2 regions of the Mycobacterium sp. 94-17 genome follow, and region 2 is predicted to be linked to the other one. Evidence: riboswitches for the same ligand, from Rfam matches in the RefSeq annotation. Region 2 holds a riboswitch; the other holds the start of a gene.

Region 1 (11,800 bases), on a different contig from region 2:
CCACGTCCAATATCGATTGGCTCACGATCGATAACTGACGGCTATCAAACCGCGTTACCATCCCGCTGAGCTGGCTCGATAGACAACGTAGATCGCCGGATAGTGCCCTCGTCTTGGACACGTGGTTGGGCTCGGGCCACAGTGATGGCAAACGCATTAAAAGAAGTACCGCAACCATTCGAGGAGTCGCCCATGTCCACCGCCTCGGCATCTTCGGACCCGGCAGGCCAGGTCGATGGGTTTCATCTCGTGGTGGAGGCGCTCAAGGCCAACGACGTCGAAACCATTTACGGGCTCGTCGGCATCCCGATCACCGATCTCGCCCGGGTGGCGCAGGCGTCGGGCATCCGCTACATCGGTTTCCGGCAGGAGGCGTCGGCCGGCAACGCCGCGGCCGCGGCGGGATTCCTCACCCGGCGGCCCGGGGTGTGCCTCACGACGTCCGGCCCGGGTTTCCTCAACGGCCTGCCCGCGCTGGCGAACGCCACCACGAACTGCTTTCCGATGATTCAGATCTCCGGCTCCAGCAATCGGGCGCTGGTGGATCTGCAGCGCGGGGATTACCAGGACCTCGATCAGCTCGACGCCGCGAAGCCGTTTGCCAAGGCGGCCTATCGGATCGGCCGGGTCGAGGACATCGGGCGCGGGGTCGCCCGCGCTGTCCGCACCGCCCTGTCCGGCCGGCCCGGCGGCGTCTACCTGGACATCCCGGGTGAGGTCTTGGGCCGGGCCATGGATGCCGCCACCGCGGCGGGCACCGTCTGGCGGGTCATCGATCCCGCTCCCCAGCAGTTGCCGGCGCCCGATGCCGTGGACCGTGCTCTGGACGTGCTGTCCCACGCGCGGCGGCCGTTGATCGTGCTGGGCAAGGGTGCGGCATATGCGCAGGCCGACAACGTGATTCGCTCGTTCGTCGACACCACGGGAATTCCGTTCCTGCCGATGTCGATGGCCAAGGGCCTGCTGCCGGACTCGCACCCCCAGTCCGCGGCGGCCGCCCGCTCGCTGGCGATCGCACGCGCCGACGTGGTCCTGCTGGTCGGCGCCCGGCTGAATTGGCTGCTGGGTCATGGGGACTCACCGCAGTGGAGCCAGGATGCCACATTCGTTCAGGTGGACATCGCCGCGTCGGAGTTCGACAGCAACCGGCAGATCGCGGCCCCGCTGGCCGGCGACATCTGCTCGGTGATGTCCGCGCTGTGCGACGGGGTGGCCGCCCGGCCGATCACCGTGCCGCCGGACTGGACCCGCGAGCTGGCCGGGCGCACGGCCCGCAACAACGCCTCGATGAGCGAACGCCTGGCCGAGGACCCGCACCCCATGCGTTTCTACAACGCCCTCGGCGCGATTCGCTCTGTGCTGCAAGCCAACCGGGACGTGTATGTCGTCAACGAGGGGGCCAACACGCTCGACCTGGCCCGCAACGTCATCGACATGGAGCTGCCACGACACCGGCTCGACTCCGGAACCTGGGGCGTGATGGGCATCGGGATGGGGTATGCCATCGCCGCCGCGGTCGAGACCGGCAAGCCGGTGGTCGCGATCGAGGGCGACAGCGCATTCGGCTTCAGCGGCATGGAAATCGAGACCATCTGCCGCTACCGACTGCCGGTGACCGTCGTCATCCTCAACAACGGCGGCGTCTACCGCGGCGACGAGGCCCCACCCGGGCCGGGGTCGGATCCGGCCCCGACGGTGCTGAATGCCCGGGCCCGCCACGAGCTGCTCGCGGAAGCGTTCGGCGGCAAGGGATATCACGTCAGCACGCCGTCGGAGCTGCGTGTGGCGCTGACCGAGGCGATCGGTTCGGGGGCGCCGTCGATCATCGACTGCGAGCTCGACGCGGCGGCGGGAGTGGAAAGCGGGCACCTGTCCAACCTGAACCCGGCCAGCGCGGCCCTCCCGGCGCGGGGCGCGGTCAGCGCCGGCGGATGAGCCCCAACAGCTGCGTGTCGAAAAACTCGTCCAGTTCCAGCTGCCCGGCGGACGTGGCCAGCGCACGGGCAATCGGTGAGCCGGGTCCGCTCGCGTTGGTGGCCAGGGCCACGTCGGCCGTGAGCACCGGATCGACCATTTCCATCGCCCGGATGGCGGGCCCCAGGGGCGACGTCCACAGCCACGTGTGCGGCACGATGACCGCCCAGTTTCCCGCCGATGCCTGAGCGAACAACGAGGCGACGGAATCGGTTTCGACCTGCGGGCGGACGGTGATGGAATGGTCGGCGAACGCTTTGTCGATGATCTGGCGGTCGCGCATCTCGGCGGTGAGCAACGCCAGCGGCAACTGCGCGGCCTCAACCCAGGTCGTCGTCGTGGCGCCGGACGCCACCATGTCCGCCGGTGCCAGCAGCACATAGCGCTCCCGGTAGAGCGGGACCAGGTTCACGTCGTGAGCCTCGTCGGGTGCCGCGTGCACGATGGCGGCATCGAGCTCGAACTCACGCAGGCGCCGGTACAGTTCGGTGGCCGCCAACCGGGACAGGATGTGCACCGTCGCCAACGGGTGGGCCGAACAGAACGCCGAGAGCACCAGCGACGCCGTGGTGGAGGCGGTGGGGACGGTGCCTAGCCGCAGTGTCCCGGTGATGCCCGAGCGCACGGCGTCCACTTCGGACTTGAACGCGTCGTGCTCGGCGAGAATCCGCTTGGCCCACACCACCAACCGTTCGCCTTCGGGCGTGAGGCCCTGGAAGCTGTGCCCGCGGTTGATCAGCGTGACGTTCAGTTCCCGTTCCAGCTTGGCGATCGCGGCCGACAGCGCCGGCTGGGATACGAAGCACTTTTCGGCCGCCCGGGCGAAGTGCCGCTCGGAGGCGACCGCCACGAAGTACTGCAGCTGACGGAAGAGCAACCGCACTCCTCGGGTTTCGGCTCGGCCTTTGGGCACCGATCCCGCTGAGGCTAACGCGTTGCTAACCGGCGAGCCAAACCAGCGTCTGCGCGGTGTCCATCACCGCCACCCCGATGGCCCGGCATTCCTGGGCGCCACGATCATACAAGCCCGAGATGGCATCGGGCACCAGCACAATGCGGAAGTCGCGTTCGGATGCCTCATAGATCGACGTCCGGGGGCAGTTGGGGAAGTTGCAGCCCACGAAAACCAGCGTGTCGGAGCCGCTTTCGCGTAGATGCTGCTCGAGCCCGGTGCGGTAGAAGGCTCCCCACCTCGGCTTGTACATCACGTGCTCGGCGGGCCCGATCCGCTGGAAGCCCCCTGAGAGCAGCAAATGATGTTCCAGCTCAACGGTTTTCGGCAGCAGCTCGGCGGCGATCTGTGAGCCGGCGCTGCCCGGTACCGCGATCCGCGCACCGTCCGCGATGGATCCGCGCCGCACCGGCTCGGCGTTCGACCCGTCGGCCCGATACAGGCGCACCACATGCACGATCGGTAGCCCCCGCCGCCGGAACGCCCGCGCCAGGTCGGCCATCGCGGCGATGGCCGCACTCGTTCCCTCGACTCGCATCGGAGCGTCGTCGGCATAGAAATCGCGTTGCACGTCGATCAGCACCAGCGCCGCCGAGTCCGCCGAAGGCCGCGTGTGGTGATCGCCGGACATTCCTGCTCCTCCGCAACGCCGATCGAACTCGACCGGTGATCGGATCGTGACCGAAGCGACCGAGCCAGGCTGCCATTGTTTGCTGAAACCGGCGATCCGTCGGTAACAAGTAGAATATCCGGTGTGTTGATCGCACCATCTCGAAGGGTGGACGCTATGCGTCGGGGTGTTCGTTATCTATTTGTTATGGTCGCGATCACGGCCGTGGCCCTGGTAGCCCCTGCCGGTCGAAGCACCGCGGCCGTGCCGCTGCCGCAACCCCAGCCCAAAATCGCCTCGATTTTGCCCGCTGACGGCGCGGTGGTGGGCGTGGCCCATCCGGTCGTCGTGACCTTCACCGCCCCGGTGGCCGATCGGGCGGCCGTCGAACGGTCCATCCATGTCACGTCGCCAGGCGGCACCCCCGGACACTTCGAATGGGTCCAAGACACCGTCGTGCAGTGGGTTCCCGACCGGTATTGGCCCGCCCACACCCACGTGTCGGTCGGTGTGCAGGCTCTGACGACGGGATTCGACACCGGCGACGCGTTACTCGGGGTTGCCAGCATCTCCAGGCACACCTTCACCGTCAGCAGGGACGGCGAGGTGCTGCGCACCATGCCGGCGTCGATGGGCAAACCGAGCCGGCCCACCCCGATCGGTAGCTTCACCGCGCTGGAAAAGCAGCGCAGCGTGGTGATGGACTCGCGAACCATCGGCATCCCGCTGAGCTCGCCCGAGGGATACAAGATCACCGCGCAGTACGCCGTCCGCGTCACCTGGAGCGGCGTCTACGTCCACTCGGCTCCGTGGTCGGTTGATTCACAGGGCAACGCCAACGTCAGCCACGGCTGCATAAACCTCAGCCCTGACAACGCCGCCTGGTACTTCAACGAGGTGAACGTCGGCGACCCCATCCAGGTTGTGGCCTGAGCGTCACCTGCCAGCCGAACACGCGAACGTCGTTGCAGCCCAAGGAATTCCGCGGCTAGCTGGGTAACCCGGCCTTGATCGCGGCATCCTGCTTGCGAGCGATGTCGAGGGCGGCCGCCGGATCGGTCGGCTCGTTGGGCGCGCTGTCGAATTCCAGGGTGACCAGTGCCTTGCCCTCGGTGAAGACCAAGACCGTCATGGCCTGGGAGTTGTCCGGTGAGACACCCGAAATGGTCACCCCGTTGGCGCCAACGGCCAGCGGCTGCCAACTCCCGTTCACCTTGCCGTGATAACTGCCTTGCGTGGCAGCCAATTCGGCGGCGGCCGCAGGCGGATCGGCGGCGACCACGATCGTGTCCCACAGCCGACGGCTGCTGTCGGCGTTGGCAAACAGCTGGGCGACCCCCGGCGCATTGTTGGGGTTGAGCATCGGCGCCTGCGGCGCGGTGAGACCACCGCCGACATCGTTCGGCTTGATCAGCAAGAACCCGTAGTCCGAGGGCTGGTCCGACGGCGGGCCGGTGACCGTGCTCGAACTGCTCGACGCGGCGGAACTCGACGACGGCGACGCGGATTCGCCGGCGCCGCCGCATCCCGTGCCCGCGGCGCCGACCAGGACGAGGGCAACGGCCCGGCCCGCGCGGCCGATCCGGTCAACCTCCACGCATGTTCCTTCCACGTGTCATCGGTATCAGGCTTTCACCGCGGCCCCCGACGCCGGTGGCGAAGTGCTGGTGTTATCGGGCTTACTACGAACATATGCCCACTCGGCGCCCGGTGGGTAGCACCCCGGCGCGCCTATGCTGGCGTGGGTGACGGCATCCCCGGGTCAAAGGAGTTCGGTATGACGGCTGCGACGGCACGCGCGGTGCGGTTCGACCGGTACGGGGGACCCGAGGTGTTGTACGTCGCGGACATCGAGATGCCCTCCCCCGGACCGGGCGAGGTGGTCATCGAGGTTCGTGCCGCCGGGATAAATCCCGGCGAGGCCGGCATCCGCGTCGGGGCGATGCACGAGATGTTTCCGGCCACCTTTCCCTCCGGCGAGGGTAGCGACCTGGCCGGCATCGTCACCGCCGTGGCACCCGGGGTCACCGAGTTCTCGGTCGGCGACGAGGTCCTGGGATTCAGCATGCGCCGGTCCAGCCACGCCACCCATGCCGCGGTACCGGTCAGCCAATTGATCCGCAAACCTCCTCAACTCAGTTGGGAGGCAGCGGGTTCGCTCTATGTGGTCGGGGCGACCGCCTACGCGGCTGTGCGCGCGGTGGCGCCCCAACCGGGTGAGACGATCGGCGTGTCGGCGGCCGCGGGCGGGGTCGGCAGCCTGGTGGTTCAGCTTCTGGTGTTGCGCGAGGCCCGGGTACTCGGCATCGCGGGGCCGGGCAACGCCGACTGGCTGCGCGCGCACGGCGCCATTCCGGTCTCCTACGGTGCCGGACTCGCCGACCGGTTGCGTGCGGCGGCGCCGGATGGAATCGACGCGTTCATCGACTTGTTCGGCCCGGACTACGTCCAGCTCGCCGTCGATCTCGGCGTCGCCCCCGAGCGGATCGACACCATCATCTCGTTCCAGAAGGCCGGCGAAGTGGGTGCCAAGACCGAGGGCAGCATGGAAGCCTCAACGCCCGAGGTGCTCGCCGAGATAGCCGACCTGATCGTGTCGGGCGCCATCGAATTCGACATCGCCGCGACCTACCCGCTGGACCGGGTCGCCGACGCCTATGCCGAGCTCGAGCAGCGCCACACCCACGGCAAAATCGTTCTGCTGCCGACCGATTCACATTGAGGAGGCCGGCCCGGCAACACCGGCCTGCACGATCTTGATGATGACGAAAGCGACGGCCACCACCAGGTAACCCCGCAGGGTGAACAACCCCGCCCGTCGCATCGGCGACATCGCCGGTAGATCGAGCACCGCGAGGTTTGGGGTCTGCCAGCGGGCACGATCCTGGCGCCGTAGACCCCGCCGCTCGGCCCGCGTCAGCGAGGAGGCATCGTCGAGTTCGTCGACCACCTCGGGGTCCAGGCCGCCGCCGAGCGTGCGCACGATCGCTTCGGCCTCGATCAGGTTCCGGTGTCGCCGGCCGACGACGATCATCACCGCCCCGCCGACGATGCCGAGCACCGCGCCCGCCGCGAGCCCGGCCTCGATGGTGGCCGTGGACATGCCCGGGAAGAAGGTCGTTGCCGTCAGCGCCAGCGACAGCAGCACCAGACACCACACGATCGTCCACGCAATGATGTTCTGCCGCACCGTGTTCACCCACGGGCCCAAGACCGCCCGATCGTTGCACAGCAATACCAGGAAGACGGTGGCCGAGGGGAGCAGCACACCGGCGAGCGCCTGGACACCCTGGGTCACCAGGCCCAGGATGTGGTCGGGGCTGAAAGAGATCGCGGCCGACACCGCGAGCAGGATCGCGTAGCCGCCGTAGAACAGCGGGGCTTCGCTGATCTTCCAATGCAACGAGTGCCGCTTGCCCATGGCGTCACCGACCGCATAGGTGGTCGCCAGTCCGACGGCGTTGGCGCCGATCAGTGACGCGTCCAGCAGGATGATCGCGAACAGCACCCCCACCGAAGCACCCGCATGCCTCGACAGTCCTGAGGCGGCCGCGGCCGCGTCCGTGAAGTGACCCGCATCGGCGGTACCGGTCAATCCGAACGCCGCCACGGCCATCAGCGCCGTCGCGCCGACCATGACCACGATGATTCCGATGGCCAAATCCGCTCGCCCATAAGAGATCCAGCGGGCCGTGATGCGCTTGTCCACCACGTTGGACTGCTGGAAGAACAGCTGCCACGGCGCTACCGTAGTGCCCACGATCGCGACCACCAGCAGCAGCACCGTCGAGTTCAAACCTCCCGGGAACTGCGGAATCAGCCCGGCCACAGTCGCTTTCGGGGCGGGATGCGCCAGCAACACCATCGGGATGATCAGCACGTTCACCGCGATCAGCAGGAACATCAACCCCTCCCAGCGGCGGAACGACCCGCCGGCCACCACAGCGAACAGCAGCACGGCGGCGGCCGGGACGGCGACGATCCGCGGGCAACCCAGGAACCCGAGAGCCAGTGAGACGCCGATGAATTCGGTGACGATCGTTAAGGCGTTCAGGACCAGCAGGTCACCGACGCTGAACGCACCCCAGAACTTGCCGAACCGTTCGAATATCAAGCGCGCGTGCCCGACCCGGGCCACGGCCCCCAGTCGCAGCACCATCTCCTGGTTCACGTACAGCACCGGAATCAGCAGCGCCAACGTCCACAGCAGGCCCATGCCGTAGTTCTGGCCGGCCTGCGCGTAGGTCGCGACGCCACCGGCGTCGTTGTCGCCCACCATGACGATCAGTCCGGGTCCGGTGATGACCGCCAGCGTCCGCAGGCGCCGCCAGCGTCCACGGAACGCCGCATCGGCGCCGTCGACGTCGCGCGGGATGCGGCCGAACGCGCCGACGATGTCACCGACGTGCGCGGAGTCCGGCACGGTCGGGCTCTGCGCCTCGGCGCGTGCGCCTTCCGGCGTGGCGGCCGTCCCCCCGAACACCGGGGTCCGGCCACCACCGCCGGTGTGGGTCGAAGTCATCGAATCCTCGCTATCTCGAGCGGTTCTCGCGTCGCCGGTGCGGCGACGTTGCTGCGGCGCTCAATGCGCGACGGGCTAACGGTGGTTGCTGCCCGAACCCGGGACGTGGCCACCCAGCGACGCGGTGACCATCGCGATCGGCATCCGCGAGACATACAGGTTGGCCCGCTCCTCAGGGGTCAGCCGGGCCCGCAGGTGGAACCTGTTGGTCAACAACCGGCCAGCACGCAGCATCGACCGTGCGCGCAGCCTGGAACGGGCCGAAAAGTGGTGTGTGAGAACAAAGGTCATGATCTTCTCCTGACGAACACCCGATCGGCGTCGGCACGGCGTGTCAGCCGCGCAGCAGCACAGCGACGTCAGGCGGAGAAAGGCATGCCGGAGCCGGATCGGGACAAGACGGATTTGTGACAGGGACTATCGCCGGGACTCATCTCGCCCTCACCTCCTCACGGCCAAGACACACGCGGGTGTCATCCACATTCACCTGAAACGAGAGAGGCAGAAGTGACCGGCGACACACTCGCCGGTCGCACCCCTCTCGTTGGAGCTTCGGCACTGCACGGCGTATCCGGGCTCGGAAGCCACTTGGGCTCAACCCTTGGGTCCGGGAAGAGCTGTCCTGACCCGGGGCGTCTCTCGACGTTCGGGGTCAGTGGCCTGTATCCGTGCAGACGCCTCACCTACCGAGGTGCTTGCGTGATCCATACTGCACCGCGGTCGCTAGGCCGTCAAACTGGCTAGGCGGATCCCTGACGCCCGGGCACACGTCTCCCGGGGTCCGCCAGGCGGAGCGCCTACGCTCGAATCCATGACCACAACGTTGCAGGATGCCCGGGTCGCTTCGACGCTCGACCGGATGTACGCCGTGTCGAAAAACCAGATGTCGCTGCTGCGCGAGCGGCGTGACACCTTCGATCGGCCGATGACCACACAGGAACGCACCGAGGCGATGAGCGAGTTCTACATCCCGGTGACGCCGGAAGCCGGCCGGCTGCTGTATTCGCTGGTGCGGGCCACCCGCCCGGCCACCGTCGTCGAATTCGGCATGTCTTTCGGCATCTCCGCCCTGCATCTGGCCGCCGCCGTCCGCGACAATGGCACCGGCCGGGTGGTGACCACCGAGCTGAGCGACACCAAGATCGCCGCGGCCAAGCAGACTTTCGCCGAGACCGGCCTGGACGACGTCATCACCATCCTCGAGGGCGATGCGCTGTCCACGCTCGCGGACTTGGCGGGGCCGGTCGACTTCGTCTTGCTCGACGGCTGGAAAGACCTGTACCTGCCCGTGCTCGAACTGCTGGAGCCCCGGCTGTCACCCGGTGTGCTGGTCGTCGCCGACAACGCCAGCTCGGCCGATATGGCGCCCTACCTGGACAAGGTGCGCGATCCCGACAATGGCTACGTCAGCTTCAACTTCCAGGTTCGCGACAGTGACAGCATGGAAATCAGCTGTCGCACAAGCGGTTAGGGCCTACCGCAGCGATTCCTCGAGCCACGGCGTGAGCCACTTGACCCCCTCGGGGGTGAGGTGGACGCCGTCGCTGCGCACCTTGATGCCGTCGACCTTCGCGGTGTACACACCGTCGGGGCACAGCTTCTTGTTCAGGTCGAGTATGGCGACGTTCGGGTGGTGGCTGACGGTCTTGCGCAACATGGCGTTCCACAGGTTGACCCGGTCCGGCTGGTCCTCCGGATACAGCCGGCCGTCCGGCTTTTCACCGCCCCGGCTGTACGGCACCGTGGCGACCACCACGTGGACACCGGTGGAACCCGCGATGGTTAGCGCCCGTTCTAGCTCGCCGTTGAGGTAGGCGTCGAAGGTGGGGTCGCCGATATGGGTCCACTGCCCCTCGTTGACCCGATCCACCGTTTCCCAGCGGCCGATGACCAGCAGCGCGACGTCCGGCTGATCCTGGCTAACCTGCCTCGCCCATCGGATTGGCCAGCCGTCGCACTCGGATCGCTGCTCCAGGGTCTGCCCGACATACCGGTACGGCGTGCCACGCACCAGGCTGCAGCCGATCACGGTGTGGTCGAGGAACGTGAACCCGGGCGTCGGGGGCAAATAGTGCATCCAGGTCCAGCCGATCGAATCACCGAACACCGAGACGGTGAACGGCCGGTTGGGATCTCGGGGCCTGCTTATTCCCGGGGGTGACGGCGAGACCGCCGCGACCGCCGAGACACCGGGCGGCAAACCGACCTCACGCAGCCCGGGCCCGGTGCCCACGGGAACCACCAGCAGCGTCACCGCCGCGGCGCTGGCCACGGTCGCGGCCGCCAGCGGCAGTAGCGGCACCCGCGCCGGTCGCCAGCGCCGAATCGGTTGTTCGAGAAGCCAGTACGACGTCGCTGCCAGCACCAGCGTGGCGCCGCACCGCGCGGCGAACAGCGGCAGTCCGGACCATCCGGTGCGTTCGCCGTTGAGCGCCAAGAAGATCGGCCAGTGCCACAGGTAGACGCCGTAGGAGATGGTTCCGAGCCACACCAGCGGGCGAAACGCGAGCGCGCGCGCGACGATTCCGCGCTGCTCCAGCGCGACCGGTGCGATCACCGCCACGGCCGCGATCGCGACCCCGATCAGCAGGCCGTGACGGAATTCGACGCCGGCACCGGTGGCGTAGTGCGTCGCCGCCGCCAGGCCCGCCATACCCAGCAGCGGCAGTATCCGGGCGATCCGGCGTCCCCATCGGGTCCGGATCATGCACCAGCCGCGGTTCATCGACGGCCAGTCCCGAACCAGCAGGGCGGCCGCCGCGGCGCCGACCAGCAGCGCCTGCGCGCGGGTGTCGGTGCCGAAGTAGATCCGGTCCCGGGCGCCGTCCGACGCCATGACGACGGCGAGCGCGGCCGAGGCCAGCGCGCCCACCGTGGCGATCAAAAACGTGGCGAACCGGACCCCTCCGACGGTGGCCCGGGTCGAGCGGCGCCGCGCGCGGGCGGCGAGCACCAGGGTGACCGCGACGAGCAGCACCGGCCAGACGAAGTAGTACTGCTCCTCCACCCCGAGCGACCAGGTGTGCTGTAGCGGCGAGGGCGGCGCTCCCTGGGTGAAGTAGTCGGTCTTCTGGGCCACGAAGCGCCAGTTCGCCATCCACGCGAAGGCCGCGATGGCGTCGTCGCGCAGGCCGGTCAGCGAGCGGTCGGGCAGCAGCCGGCGCGCCGCGGCCACGGTGAGCACCATCAACACCAGCGCGGGCAGCAGCCGGCGCGCGCGCCGGATCCAGAAGCCGGTCAAGTCGATACGGCCGGTGCGCCCCAGCTCGTCCAGCAGCAGCGAGGTGATCAGGAACCCGCTGAGCACGAAAAACACGTCGACGCCGATGAATCCGCCGCTGACGCCGGGGATGCCGCCGTGCCCGATGAGCACCAGCGACACCGCGATCGCGCGCAGCCCGTCGAGCGCCGGTATTCCGTTGGCCCGCTCCGGCCGGTCCCAGATGGCCAGCCGGCCGACACGGCGCACCGGGGCGACCCACCGGGGCCGAGTACGACGAGCCGGCGCGGGATGAGACCCGCCCGGCTCCGTGGTTGCTGTCAGCGCGCCGTAACTATCATCTCGCCCGGCGCCATGGTTGATGCCGATACGTCGCTGCCCCTCCTGTTGAGTTCAGCAAGACAGCCTAGAGGCGGGCGCTCGGGAACAGGCGCAGGACACGCGACGGTTTTTCGCCCCGCTGCGTTCGGATTTCACGCCTGACGCGTCAGGCCTTGTCAGACGCGTAGCCCAGCGTGCTCT
Region 2 (11,800 bases):
GATGCTCGTAGGTTTCGTGGCGAAGCAGCACCGCGCCGTTGGCCGCGGCGGGGCCGCTGCCGTTCTTCAGGTCGCGAATGATGTGCGGGTTGGCGTCAAAGACGTGCTGGCCCTGGTAATCCGGGACGGAGGCGTCGAACCGCCCCTTGGCGTCGACCGGGGTGACCGGTGCGATGCCCGCCGCGTCCGAGACGGCCATGTCGTCCTCGCCGTAGGCGGGCGCCATGTGCACGATGCCGGTGCCGTCCTCGGTCGTCACGAATTCGCCGGGCAGCACCTGAAAAGCGCTGGGCGAGTCCATGAAATAGGCGAACGGCGGCAGGTACCGCGTGCCCAGCAGCTCGGCGCCGGGATAGCTGCCCAGTACCTCGGGTTCGTCGCCGAGCTCGCGCGCATACGCCGCCAGCCGCGGCTGCGCCAGCACGTAACGCCGGTCCCCCACCCGCACCTGCACATACGTCACGTCGGGGTTGACCGCGACGGCGAGGTTGGACGGCAGGGTCCACGGCGTGGTCGTCCACACCAGCAGGTAGGCGCCGTCCAGATCGCCGCCGACCACCCGGAAACCGACGGTCAAAGCCGGGTCCTGGCGGCTTTGGTACACGTCGTCGTCCATCCGCAATTCGTGGTTGGACAGCGGGGTTTCGTCGCGCCAGCAGTACGGCAGCACCCGGTAGCCCTCGTACGCCAGGCCCTTGTCCCAGAGCTGTTTGAACGCCCAGATCACCGACTCCATGTAGGGCGGGTCCAGCGTCTTGTAATCGTTGTCGAAGTCGACCCAGCGCGCCTGGCGGGTGACGTAGGCCTGCCACTCGTCGGTGTAGCGCAACACCGAGGCGCGGCAGGCGTCGTTGAAGGCGGCGATGCCCATGTCGTCGATCTGCGATTTGTCGCTGATACCCAGCTGGCGCTCGACCTCGAGTTCGGCCGGCAGGCCGTGGGTGTCCCAACCGAAACGGCGCTCCACCTTGTCCCCGCGCATGGTGCGGTAGCGAGGCACGATGTCTTTGACGTAGCCGGTCAGCAGGTGCCCGTAGTGGGGCAGCCCGTTGGCGAACGGGGGCCCGTCGTAGAACACGTATTCTGGCGCGCCGTCCCGGCGGGCGATGCTGGCCCGGAAGGTGTCGTCGCGGGCCCAGTAGTCGAGCACCTCGAGCTCGAGCGCCGGGAAGTCGGGCGGCCCGCCGGCCGGCTTGGGATAGGCCCGCACGGGGTCGACCGGCTGGGCGTCGAGGTCGGCCTCGGGTGTATCGGTCACGATGCGCGTTGTCTCCTGTGCCACGGTGCAAACCGGGGACGACGACGCGCCTGCTGCGCGAGCGCCGCGGTACCACCCCGCTTGCCGCGCTTTCGCGTGGCCGCTCGATCACGGCTGTGACGGGCCTACCCGTTCGGTTCTACTGGGCCGGTCCGACGAACACGGCTGTTCTTCCGAAGGCTCCCCGGTGATGGCCGGATCGACGCCAATATGACGATTCTACGAAGACCCGCAAATCCGGGTGCACACTCGCCAACTCCAAGGGGTCGACAGGGCGCAGAGCTACGTCTGTGCCCAGCCGACCCCTTGGAGCCACGGTTGCTCGACGTCCATCGAAGTACGGCTTTCAGGCCCGCACTTCGAGGATGCCGACGCGCCACAGCGCGGCGTAGACGTGCCGCAGCGGAACGCTGAGCAGGCGGGCGGCGCCGTCCACCAGCGGGTCGCCACCGGCGCCGAACTGCGGGGCGTTCGCCTGCCGGCGGGCCTTGGCCTGCGGGGCCAGGGCGGGAGCCGGCATGGTGTCGGTGTCGCGCACCAAGGTCAGCGTGCGGGCGGGCGCGACGGTTACGACGTCGTCGTAGAAAGCTGCGGTCATTTTCGCCTCCTAGAGGGCAGATCCAACGGGGACTGATTGGACTGATGTGTCCCGTCCCGTGTCGGTTCCGATCTCAAAACGCTTGGTGGATAACCACTTAGCGTTGTGGCGACTCAGCCGAGAAGGCGGCGCCGGAGACCGGATCGGGACGAAACACAGTTCGGACTTCGGTCCGGACTATCGCTGGAACTCACGTGTCCCTCACCTCCTCGCGGTCGCGACGCGTGCGCGGTTCGCACGCAATCTGTGCACAGCAAGAGGAGCAGAACCCGACGACCGTCGGCGATCCGCACCCCTCTCGTCAGAGCTTCGGCACCACACGACGTGTCCTGGCCCGGAAAAACAATCCAAAGCCGGAAGCCACCTGGGCTCAACCCTTAAGCCGGGAGGAGCTGTCCTGACCCGGGGCGTCTTTCGACGTTCGGGGTCAGTGGCCTGTATTCGTGTAGACGCCTCACCTAACGAGGTGCTTACCCGTCCGATCATGCACGACGGGTCTGACACGGTCAAATCTCTTCACGCCGTGTTGGAGATTCTTTATGGAATCCTTCAGGGCGCACCGAGCATCCGGCCCGGCTCACGGCGCTGAACTGGGCCGACGGAGCTCCCGCCGCCGCCCGTTTCAGGTGTCCAGCAGGTTTTCCAGCCGCCCGACGGTGGCGATGAACTCCTCGACCATCTCCAGCACCACCGCACGCGTCGGGCGCACCCGGTCGAGCGAACCGACCACCTGCCCGACGAAGTAGGTGGACAGCTCGCGGGCCCTGGCGCCGGGGTGGCCGGCGGCCTGGTTGATGCGCACCTGCGACTCGGTGATCAGCGCGGTCTGCAGCGGCATGCCAAGCGGGTCCGGGCTGTCGGGCCGGTCCCACTCGTCGGTCCAGGCGGTGCGCAGCATTCGCGCCGGCTTGCCGGTCATCGACCTCGACCGCACGGTGTCCGAGGAGCTGGCGGCCAGGAACTTCTCCTTGACCACCGGCGCCGTCTCGGCTTCCTCGGTGGTGAGCCACACCGACCCACACCACACACCCTCGGCGCCCAGCGCCAGGGCCGCCGCGACCTGGCTGCCGCGGGCGATCCCGCCCGCGGCGAGCACGGGAACCGGACGCACGGCATCCACGACTTCGGGGACCAGGACCATGGTCGCCACCTCGCCGGTGTGGCCGCCGGCCTCGGTGCCCTGCGCGACGATCAGGTCGACGCCCGCGGCGGCGTGCCTGCGCGCGTGCCGTGTGGTGCCGGCCAGCGCGGCGACCAGCACGTCGTGGTCGTGAGCGCGCTCGACGAGGTCCGCAGGCGGCGAGCCGAGCGCACTGGCGATCAGCCGGATGTCGTGGGCGAACGCCACCTCGAGAAGGGGCTCGTAGCCTTTCGGCGAGATGTTGAGGCCGCCCGACGGCCGCCGCGGCGCCTCGGTGGGCGCCGGGATGCCATATCGGGTCAGCAGGTCGTCGACGAACGCGCGATGCTCCTCGGGCAGCAGCTCGGTGGTGCGCTCCGCGTCGATTCCCCCTTGCTCCGCGCCGACGTACTTGGGCGGCAGCAGCAGGTCGACCCCGTAGGGCTTGCCGCCGGTCTGCTCCTCGATCCAGGTCAGCTCGCTCTGCAGCCGCTGCGGACTGTGCGCGACCGCCCCCAGGACGCCGAAGCCGCCCGCGTTGGTCACCGCGGCCACCACGTCGCGGCAGTGACTGAAGGCGCAAATGGGGAATTCGGTTCCGAGCATCTCGGCGACCCTGGTTCTCATTGCCCGACGCTAAAGAGCCACGGATTGATATGTCAATCGGCCGGTCAGGACCGGGGCGACCGGCCGTCCGGGGGCCAGCCCGCCACGCCGTCCTCCAGCGGCACCTCCAGGCTCTGCAGGATGGACGCGACCATCCGCCAGGCGCCGATGACCGTGACCAGTTCGATGAGAACCGTTGTGTCACCGTGGAATTCGCGTTCGCAGGCCGCCCAGTTCGCGGCGCTCACCGCGCCGTCGCGGACCACGTCGTCGGTGGCGGCCAGCACCGCGCGCTCGGTGGGCCCGAACCCGTCGTATGCCTGCCAGTCGCGCACCGCGACCAGATCGTCGGCGTTGACGCCCAGCCGCGACGCGACGCGCCAGTGTTGCGTCCACTCGTAGTCGCACCCGGTGAGCCAGCCGATCCGCATGATCGCCAGCTCGCGCAGGCGCGAGTCCAGGGCACCGTGCCAGAGCATGGTGGCCAGGAGGTCGTTGATGGCGCGCGCCAGCTGCGGATGGTTCAGCAGGACCTGGAAGATCGACAGTTCGGCCATGTAGTTCGGCACGGCCGCCTCGTCGGCGGCGGCTTTGGCCTCGCCGAGCGGCAGTCCGGGCACGCGGGCTGATGTCATGGGGTGAGCACTCCGTGTACTGGCGGGACACCGTGGCGTTCACCGACCATGGTAGCCAGCGGATGCTCGTCGTCGTTGGCGCCCGCCGGGCGCGCCGGCCCCGCCGGTGTTTCACACCGACGTCAAAGAAAATCGGTACCTTACCTTTATCGGCCCGCATTACGGTCCTCTCGCATTCGATGTACCGTTAGCCGAGGTGTGGTGACCGATTTGCAGTTGGATGTTCGAGTGCCGGTCACTCGGACGGCGCAGACGGGCGGGAGGTTGAGTCCGGTGGTACGCGGTGCGCGTGACGTGGCACACGACCCATCCGATGTCGCCGCCGAGGAGAGCCAGGACGCGGGCCGAGAGTCCGGCCGCTCACCAATTTTCCGGCGACGTGCTCACCGGCCGGCGCCGGAACCGCAGGCGACGGCGAAATCCGCACGCACTCGGCAGAGTCCGGGGGCCGCCGCTTTCAGGATGCTGAAACGACTGTGGATCCCACTCGTCATCCTGATAGTGATCGGCGCCGGCGGCTTTGCCGTGTCGCGACTGCACGGCATCTTCGGCACCGAGAAACGAACCAGCTACGCCGACACCAGAACCGGCGAGGCCAAGCCATTCAACCCCAAGCACCTGGTGTACGAGGTGTTCGGGCCGCCCGGATCCACCGCCAGCATCAGCTATTTCGACGTCAACGGCGATCCGCAACACATCGACGGAGCAGAGCTGCCGTGGTCGTACGACATCTCGACAACCCTGCCGGCACTTGTGGGAAACATTGTGGCGCAAAGCGATAGCTCGAGCATCGGCTGCCGCATCGTGGTGGACGGCGACGTCAAATCGGAGAAAGTCGTCCACGAAGTCAACGCCTTCACCTTCTGCCTGCTCAAGGCCGCGTGAGCGCCGCCCGCACGTCCTAGGCGTCCAGGCGGGCGAACTGATTCTGCCGGTACTGCTCGACGCACGCCGCTCGCCTCACCTTGCCGCTGGTGGTGATGGGAATCGAACCGGGCGGCACCAGGACGAGATCGGCGACGCGCAGGCCGTGCGAGTTTGAGATCGCCGATGTGACTTCGCGTTTGACGGCGACGATCTTGTCGGTGATCGCGTCGTCGTGGGAGTCGCCGCGGTTCTTGAATTCGATGATGGCGACCAGCTTTTCGACTTCCTTGTCGGGGACGGCGATGGCTGCGCACCGGCCCCGGGTGATCTCCTGGATCGTCGCCTCGATGTCGTCGGGAGAATGGTTGCGGCCGTAGACAATCAGAAGATCCTTGATGCGGCCCATGATGAACAGCTCACCGTCGGACAGAAAACCCAGGTCTCCGGTTCGCAGCCAGGGCCCGCGGGGTGTGCCCGCCGACGGATCGGCGAGCTCCGCGCGAAACGTTTGCTCCGTCTCTTCGGGTTTGCGCCAGTAGCCCAGTGCCACGTTGTCGCCGTGCACCCAGATCTCACCGGTCGACTCCGCCGGGCACTCGGTCCTGGTCTCGGGGTCGACGATGCGCACCATCGGCGACTGCGGCGCGCCGTAGCTCACCAGCGCGGTCCCGCCGCCGGCGCACCGCTTGGCCTGGCCGGCGGCCAGCTCGTCGGACTCGAAGCGCACGATTTCCGGCGGCTGACCCGCCCGGCGGGTTGCGACGTACACCGTGGCCTCGGCCAGCCCGTAGGAGGGCCGCAGCACCTTGTCGCGAAGGTTGAACTTGGCGAACCGCTCGGTGAAGCGCCGCACCGTGACCGCGTGTATGCGCTCACTGCCGGGGCAGATGCTCATGATGTCGCCCAGGTCGTGGCCGGCCATGTCCTCGTCCGAGGTGCGGCGCAGCGTCAGCTCCAACGCGAAGTTGGGCCCGGCGGAGAAGGCGCGGGTGTTGCTCGCCATCAGGTGCATCCAGCGGGCGGGCCGCTGCAGGAACGAGACCGGGCTGGTGAACACGCTGCGAAAGCCGCCCAGCACCGGTCCGCAGATCCCCAGGAACAAGCCCATGTCGTGATAGAACGGCAGCCACGACACGACGGTCGTGTCCGGCGGAATGACGTTTCCGTAGTCCGCGAAGTAGTCGCCCGCCAGCTGCGTGTAATTGGCCGCCAGGTTGCCGTAGGAAATCGCGACTCCCGTGGGCCGGCGCGTCGAACCGGACGTGTACTGCAGATACGCCGTGCTCGGCTGTTCGACGCGCGTGACGCTGGATCGCCGGGAAGAGTCGAGCCCCAGGGAATCGACGGTCACCACCGCAGGCGCGGAGCCGTTTGCCTGCGCGTCAACGCATTCCGTGACGGCGTCGCGGACGCCGGACGTGGTGAGCACGACGGACGGCGACGCGTCGTCGAACACGGAACTGACCCGCTCGTCATGGGCGCCCCCCATGGGAACCGACAGCGGAACGGCGATAAGCCCGGCCTGCAGCGCTCCCAGGAACGCGACGACGTAGTCGTGGGTCTGGGGTGCCAATATCAGCGCCCGATCACCGGGCGAGGAATGCCGTTGCAGCTCCTGGGCGACGCTGAGGGCTCGGCGATACGTCTGCGACCACGTCAGCGTGTCGGCGGCGCCGTCCCAATCCTGGTCGTAGTCGACGAAGACGAACGCCGGGTCGTTGGGCTGCAGACTGGCCCGCTCGCGCAGCAAAGCAGGAATGGACGTTCCAATCACCCGCATGAGGTTACCGTGGCCGCTGCGGCTGCACGTTCGAAACAGAACTCCGAAGCCGCCGTAATCCTCCGCCGTCGGTGCTCGTGCCCTTTCCCGCAGGTCCCACCGGCACTCTCAGATGTTTTGCTGCGCAACGCCCCCCGGCGCGCGCGCCTGCCTGGTAGCGTGACGTGCCACAGCGCGGGGGAAATGTGTCAGCAAACCTCGGAGCAACGCTGGGCAAGGAAGGATCGCCGTGGAGTCGGACATCGTCACGTTACCGGAGGCAAAGCTCGTTGCCGGGCCGCCGTTTCCCGCCGTACTGGAGCCCGCGACAGAGAACATCGACGTGGTGGCGTGGGCGGCGGCGAACCGCCGCGCGATCCAGGAGCTGCTGTTGCACCACGGCGGCATCCTGTTCCGCGGATTCACCGGCGCCTCGGTCGAGACGTTCCGCAGCTTCATCGCGGCGGTGTCCGGCGACCCGCTGCAGTACATGGAAGGCACCTCTCCCCGGCACGAGGTGGGTGACCATGTCTACACCTCGACCGACTATCCCCCGCGCCACCGGATCCCCCTGCACAACGAGCTGTCCTACAGCAACAACTGGCCGCTGCGCCTCTTCTTCCACTGCGTGGTGGCGCCCGGCGGCGGGGGCGCCACCCCCATCGCCGACTCCCGCAAGGTGTACCAGCGGATCTCGCCGGCGCTGCGGCAGCGCCTGGAAGAGCGTGACTACCTCTACGTCCGGAACTTCGGGCCCGACATCGGACTCGGCTGGCGGGAGGCCTTCCAGACCGATGACCGCGGCGTCGTCGAACGCTACTGCGCCGACAACGACATCCAGCTCACCTGGGGACCCGACGACGCGCTGACCACCCGGCAGCGGCGACCCGTGTCCGAGGCGCACCCGGAGACCGGCGAGATGTCGTGGTTCAACCACCTCACGTTTTTCAACGTCACCACCTTGGACCCGATGGTGGCCGAGGCATTGCTGTTGATGGGCAAGGAGAACCTGCCGAACAACACCTACTACGGCGACGGTGCGGACATCGAGCCGGAGGCCCTCGAGGAGTTGCGCGCCGCCTACGACGCGGAGACCGTGACCATCCCCTGGCAAGAGGGCGACATCATGATGCTCGACAACATGCTCGCCTCCCACGGCCGGGAGCCCTACACGCCACCGCGCCAGATCGTGGTCGGCATGGCCGAGCCGTGGTCGCGGTCTGCCAATAGGGCGCGGTCAGCCGTCAGCTAATTCGTCGGGCTTCCCGCCACGGCCGCGTGGTCGAAACGCTCGGCGTCGACGGCCCGCGCGGGTTCCTCCGCGTTCTTCGCCTGCTGGGCGTGCGCCACCTGCCGAGCGGTGTAGCCGATGAATAGCGCCACCAAGATGAGCAGGACGACCGCGCCGGCCAGCCATCGCAGGCCGTACGCATAGCCGTGGTCCAGCGCGTTCAACTGGGCGGCATTCATGTATTTCACCGGTCCGGTGGTGCCGCCCAGGTGCAGGGTGTGCGACATGATGATGGCCTGGATGGAGGCCAGCACCATCGGGCCGCCGAGGCCCTGCAGCATCACCGCGATCGCGGTGGTGGGTCCGATGCGTTCGACGCCGACGCTGGCTATCACCGACAGGCCAAGCGGGACGTTGAGCATGCCGATACCGATTCCGCCGATGACGATGGGCAGCACCAGGTTCGGGAAGTACGGGATGCCGCGGTTGAGCGTGGAGCCGTACAGCACGCCGCAAAGCACCAGCAGCGCACCGGTGATCACCACCACCCGCGGTGGCACCCGCATCACCAGCCGCGAAGACACCGCCAGCCCGGTGGCCGTCGCGATGGTGAACGGGATGAAGCTGACGCCCGCGCGCAGGGCGCTGTAGCCCATGATGTCCTGCACATACACGGCGACCAGCAGCACCAGCGTCACCATCGCCCCACCGGCGATGAACATGGACGCGTACGTCGCCAGCCGGCTGCGATCAAAGAACAAGTTGAACGGCACGACGGGGTTCTCTGCCCGCCGCTCGACTATGACGAACGCCGTGAAAGCGGTGAGCGCCACCGCGCCCGAGCCGATCGTCGAGGCCGACAACCAGCCCTCCCCCGGCTCCATCGACAGGCAGAAGACCGTCGCGGTGCTGGTCACCGTGGCCAGCAACGCTCCCGGAACGTCGAGCTTCATCCGCACCTTTTGGGTTTCCCGTAGCTCGGCGCGGGCCAGGTAGATCACCAGCAGCCCGATCGGCGCGCTGATGAAAAACGCCAGCCGCCATGACACGTCGGTGAGGATTCCGCCCACCACCAGGCCCGTCACCGAGCCGATCCCGACCATCGCGCCGAACACGGCCGCCGCGGTGTTGCGTCGCGGCCCCTTCGGGAAGGTGGTCGCCACCAGCGCCATCGCGGTCGGGGAAACCATGGCGAGAGACAGCCCTTTCATCAGCCGGGCCAACACGAGCGTGGCCTCGTCCCAGGCGAGGCCCGACATCGTCGAGGACACGGTGAACAGCGAGACGCCGATGATGAACATCCGCTTGCGTCCGACGATGTCGCCCAGGCGACCACCCAGCAGGATCAACCCGCTACAGGTCAGCATGGAGGCGAACATGATCCAGCTCCGCCCGACGGCCGACAGTCCCAGCTCGTTCTGGATTTTCGGGAGCGCGACGATCGTGAGGGTGAAATCCATCGGCGCCATCAGCTGCATGCCGCCGAGCGCGATCACCGCGGCGACGAAGGCGCGCGACGGCAGCCGGTCGTGCAGGCGCCTTCGTTTGCGTTGCGGCGCGGGCTGTTCGACGGGTATCGGCGGGTGTTCGACGGCCACCGATGCCGTTCCGATCGGGTGTTCGACGGCCCTCTGAGCCGGCCGTTCCGAGAGTTCAATTTTCACGTCCGGTAGGGTCCGGTCTCCCCAAGCCATAGCGGAGAACCTACCGTACATCTGCGCATTTCGGCCGTTGTTGTGTGACTAACGGTATGAAGTTCAGGTTTATGAACGCCAGGTCTGATGAATCGGGATTATCAAAGCCGTTAGGTATGCGAAGAATGTATCGGAAGTACCTGCGGTCAGTGGGCTAAAGAATCGGTTTCGAGCCCGTCCGACCTGATTTGGCGCCGGGCGAGGTAAGCGCGGTATCTGCTGCGCGGATGCGGAAGTCACGCAAAGGTCAGGCGAAGGTCAAGCCGCGCAGAACATTCCGGCCGTCGTCCCGTTCCCGGGAGCGGCGCGGCGTCGGGAGGGATCGCGACTAGCGAGCCGCCGGCTTGTCGGCGATCGCGGCGTGCGCCACGCGAGGCACCCGTGCGGAAATCCCGAGTTGCCGCGCGACCTCGTAGAGGTCTTGGTCGTCGGTGACCAGGAAGTTGTGGGCCGCCAGCTGGGCGTGCATCTCCTCGGGGTACCAGGACGATAGGTACGGCTCGTCCTCGGCGGGCCACGCGCCGCTGAGGTGCATGACGAGTTGCAGCGAACGGTCAACGACGGAGTTGAGCCACCAGCGCTTCAGGCCGAGTCGCATCCCGGCGGGTGTCGAGTAGGTGAGGATGAACCGGCTGCCGGGCGCGGAGCACTCGTCGATCGCGGCGAGGGTCGAGTCGACGTCCGTCTTCGTGAGGTAGGGCAGCACCCCCTCACAGATCCATGTGGTCGGCGTCGCGGTGTCGTGTCCGGCCGCGGCGAGCGCGGCCCCGAGGGCGTCGCGTTGGAAGTCGACCGAGACGTAGTTGAGCGATTTCGCGACGGGCCGCAGGCCGTTGATGCGGTCCCGCTTGTCCTGCTGCGTCGCGGGAAAGTCCACTTCGTACACGTCGGCTCCGGCCAGCTCCGGCAGCCGATAGGCGCGCGCATCCAGCCCCGCGCCGAGGATGACCAGTTGCGGATGCGCCTTGGCGCGAACGGCGTCGTCGATCACGACGGCGCGGGCCACCGAGATCGTCATGTTGCGGCCGAGCAGCGCGGCTTCCATTCGCTCCCGCCAGCTGTCGGGGGCGGCGCCGCTGCGGGCGCGCTCGACGGGCACCCGCTCGGCATCGCGAAGCAAGCGCGCGGCGAAGGGATCGCTGAACCGCCCGACCGCCAGCCGGTCATCGGCTATGGCCCTGGCCTGGCATATCAGCACCGCGGTCTTGCTCGCGCCATTCGTGATCATGTGTGGCTCCCTGAGTCCGTAGGTGTCGGGGGGTGGGCCTGCGGGACGGCTCGTCGACGGCCGGCCCGGCAGGGCGTGTCGTCACGGAGACATGTGGCGACAGCGAATAACGAACGTGGTTGTCGACGGCACGGACCGCCCTCGACTTGAATGTGCAGCGTCCCGGCCGACCTTCGATGGTCACCCGCTGCTCGGGTGACCAACGGGAACTGAATCGACAGGCGGCTGCCTCCTCGGATCTCCGGATCGTCGAGATGGGTTGCGTCGACACGTGATTTTAGGACCGGGCGGGGGCCCACGTTGAGCAACCGGCGGCCCCATAGGAAATCCATAACCTTGTGTTCGACCGCCACGCCTCGCCCGTTACAGTCCCGCGGCATCGACGGCGTGGCTCGCTTCCTGGGCCTGCGCCACCTCGCGCGCGGTGTATCCGATGCGCAGCGCCACCACGCCGAGCAGGACGATCACCCCCGCAAGCCAGAGCAGCCCATAGGTATGGCCGTGGTCAATGGCGTCCATGTGGACGGCGTCGCCGCGATCCACCGGCCCGGTGGTGCCGCCCAACTGCAGCGTCCGCAACGTGATGACGGCCTGGATGCCGGCCAGCACCACCGGCCCACCCAAGTTCTGCAGCATCACCGCTACCGCGGAGGTGGGCCCGATGCGGTCGACGCCGACGCTGGCGATCAGCGACAGCATGAGCGGGACATTGACCAGGCCCAGACCGATGGCGCCGATCGTGAGCGGCACAAGGAGATTCGGGAAATACGGGACGCCGCGATTGAGCGTCGAACCGTACAGCAT

Evidence for each region. Region 2 has a riboswitch for magnesium ahead of OQ789_RS23780 (Rv1535 family protein). Riboswitches for the same ligand answer to the same signal wherever they lie in the genome.
Region 1: another riboswitch for magnesium. It lies ahead of OQ789_RS08885 (hypothetical protein); the one in region 2 lies ahead of OQ789_RS23780 (Rv1535 family protein).

What each region holds. Positions count from the first base shown of each region.
Region 1 is NZ_JAPIYN010000005.1:244,642-256,441, forward strand. Features, by position in the region: gene oxc (oxalyl-CoA decarboxylase) at 193-1,935, shown strand; gene OQ789_RS08855 (LysR family transcriptional regulator) at 1,919-2,851, opposite strand; gene OQ789_RS08860 (cysteine hydrolase family protein) at 2,913-3,557, opposite strand; gene OQ789_RS08865 (L,D-transpeptidase) at 3,714-4,469, shown strand; gene OQ789_RS08870 (hypothetical protein) at 4,525-5,133, opposite strand; gene OQ789_RS08875 (NADP-dependent oxidoreductase) at 5,314-6,258, shown strand; gene OQ789_RS08880 (NRAMP family divalent metal transporter) at 6,250-8,058, opposite strand; gene OQ789_RS08885 (hypothetical protein) at 8,134-8,349, opposite strand; M-box (ykoK) riboswitch at 8,588-8,756, opposite strand; gene OQ789_RS08890 (O-methyltransferase) at 8,870-9,529, shown strand; gene OQ789_RS08895 (acyltransferase family protein) at 9,533-11,527, opposite strand; gene OQ789_RS08900 (aldehyde dehydrogenase family protein) at 11,766-11,800, opposite strand, start outside.
Region 2 is NZ_JAPIYN010000028.1:32,855-44,654, reverse strand. Features, by position in the region: gene ileS (isoleucine--tRNA ligase) at 1-1,210, opposite strand, end outside; gene OQ789_RS23780 (Rv1535 family protein) at 1,605-1,856, opposite strand; M-box (ykoK) riboswitch at 2,143-2,329, opposite strand; gene OQ789_RS23775 (nitronate monooxygenase family protein) at 2,479-3,603, opposite strand; gene OQ789_RS23770 (carboxymuconolactone decarboxylase family protein) at 3,648-4,217, opposite strand; gene OQ789_RS23765 (MmpS family protein) at 4,680-5,102, shown strand; gene OQ789_RS23760 (AMP-binding protein) at 5,119-6,864, opposite strand; gene OQ789_RS23755 (TauD/TfdA family dioxygenase) at 7,094-8,095, shown strand; gene OQ789_RS23750 (MFS transporter) at 8,092-9,768, opposite strand; gene OQ789_RS23745 (class I SAM-dependent methyltransferase) at 10,097-10,996, opposite strand; gene OQ789_RS23740 (MFS transporter) at 11,360-11,800, opposite strand, start outside.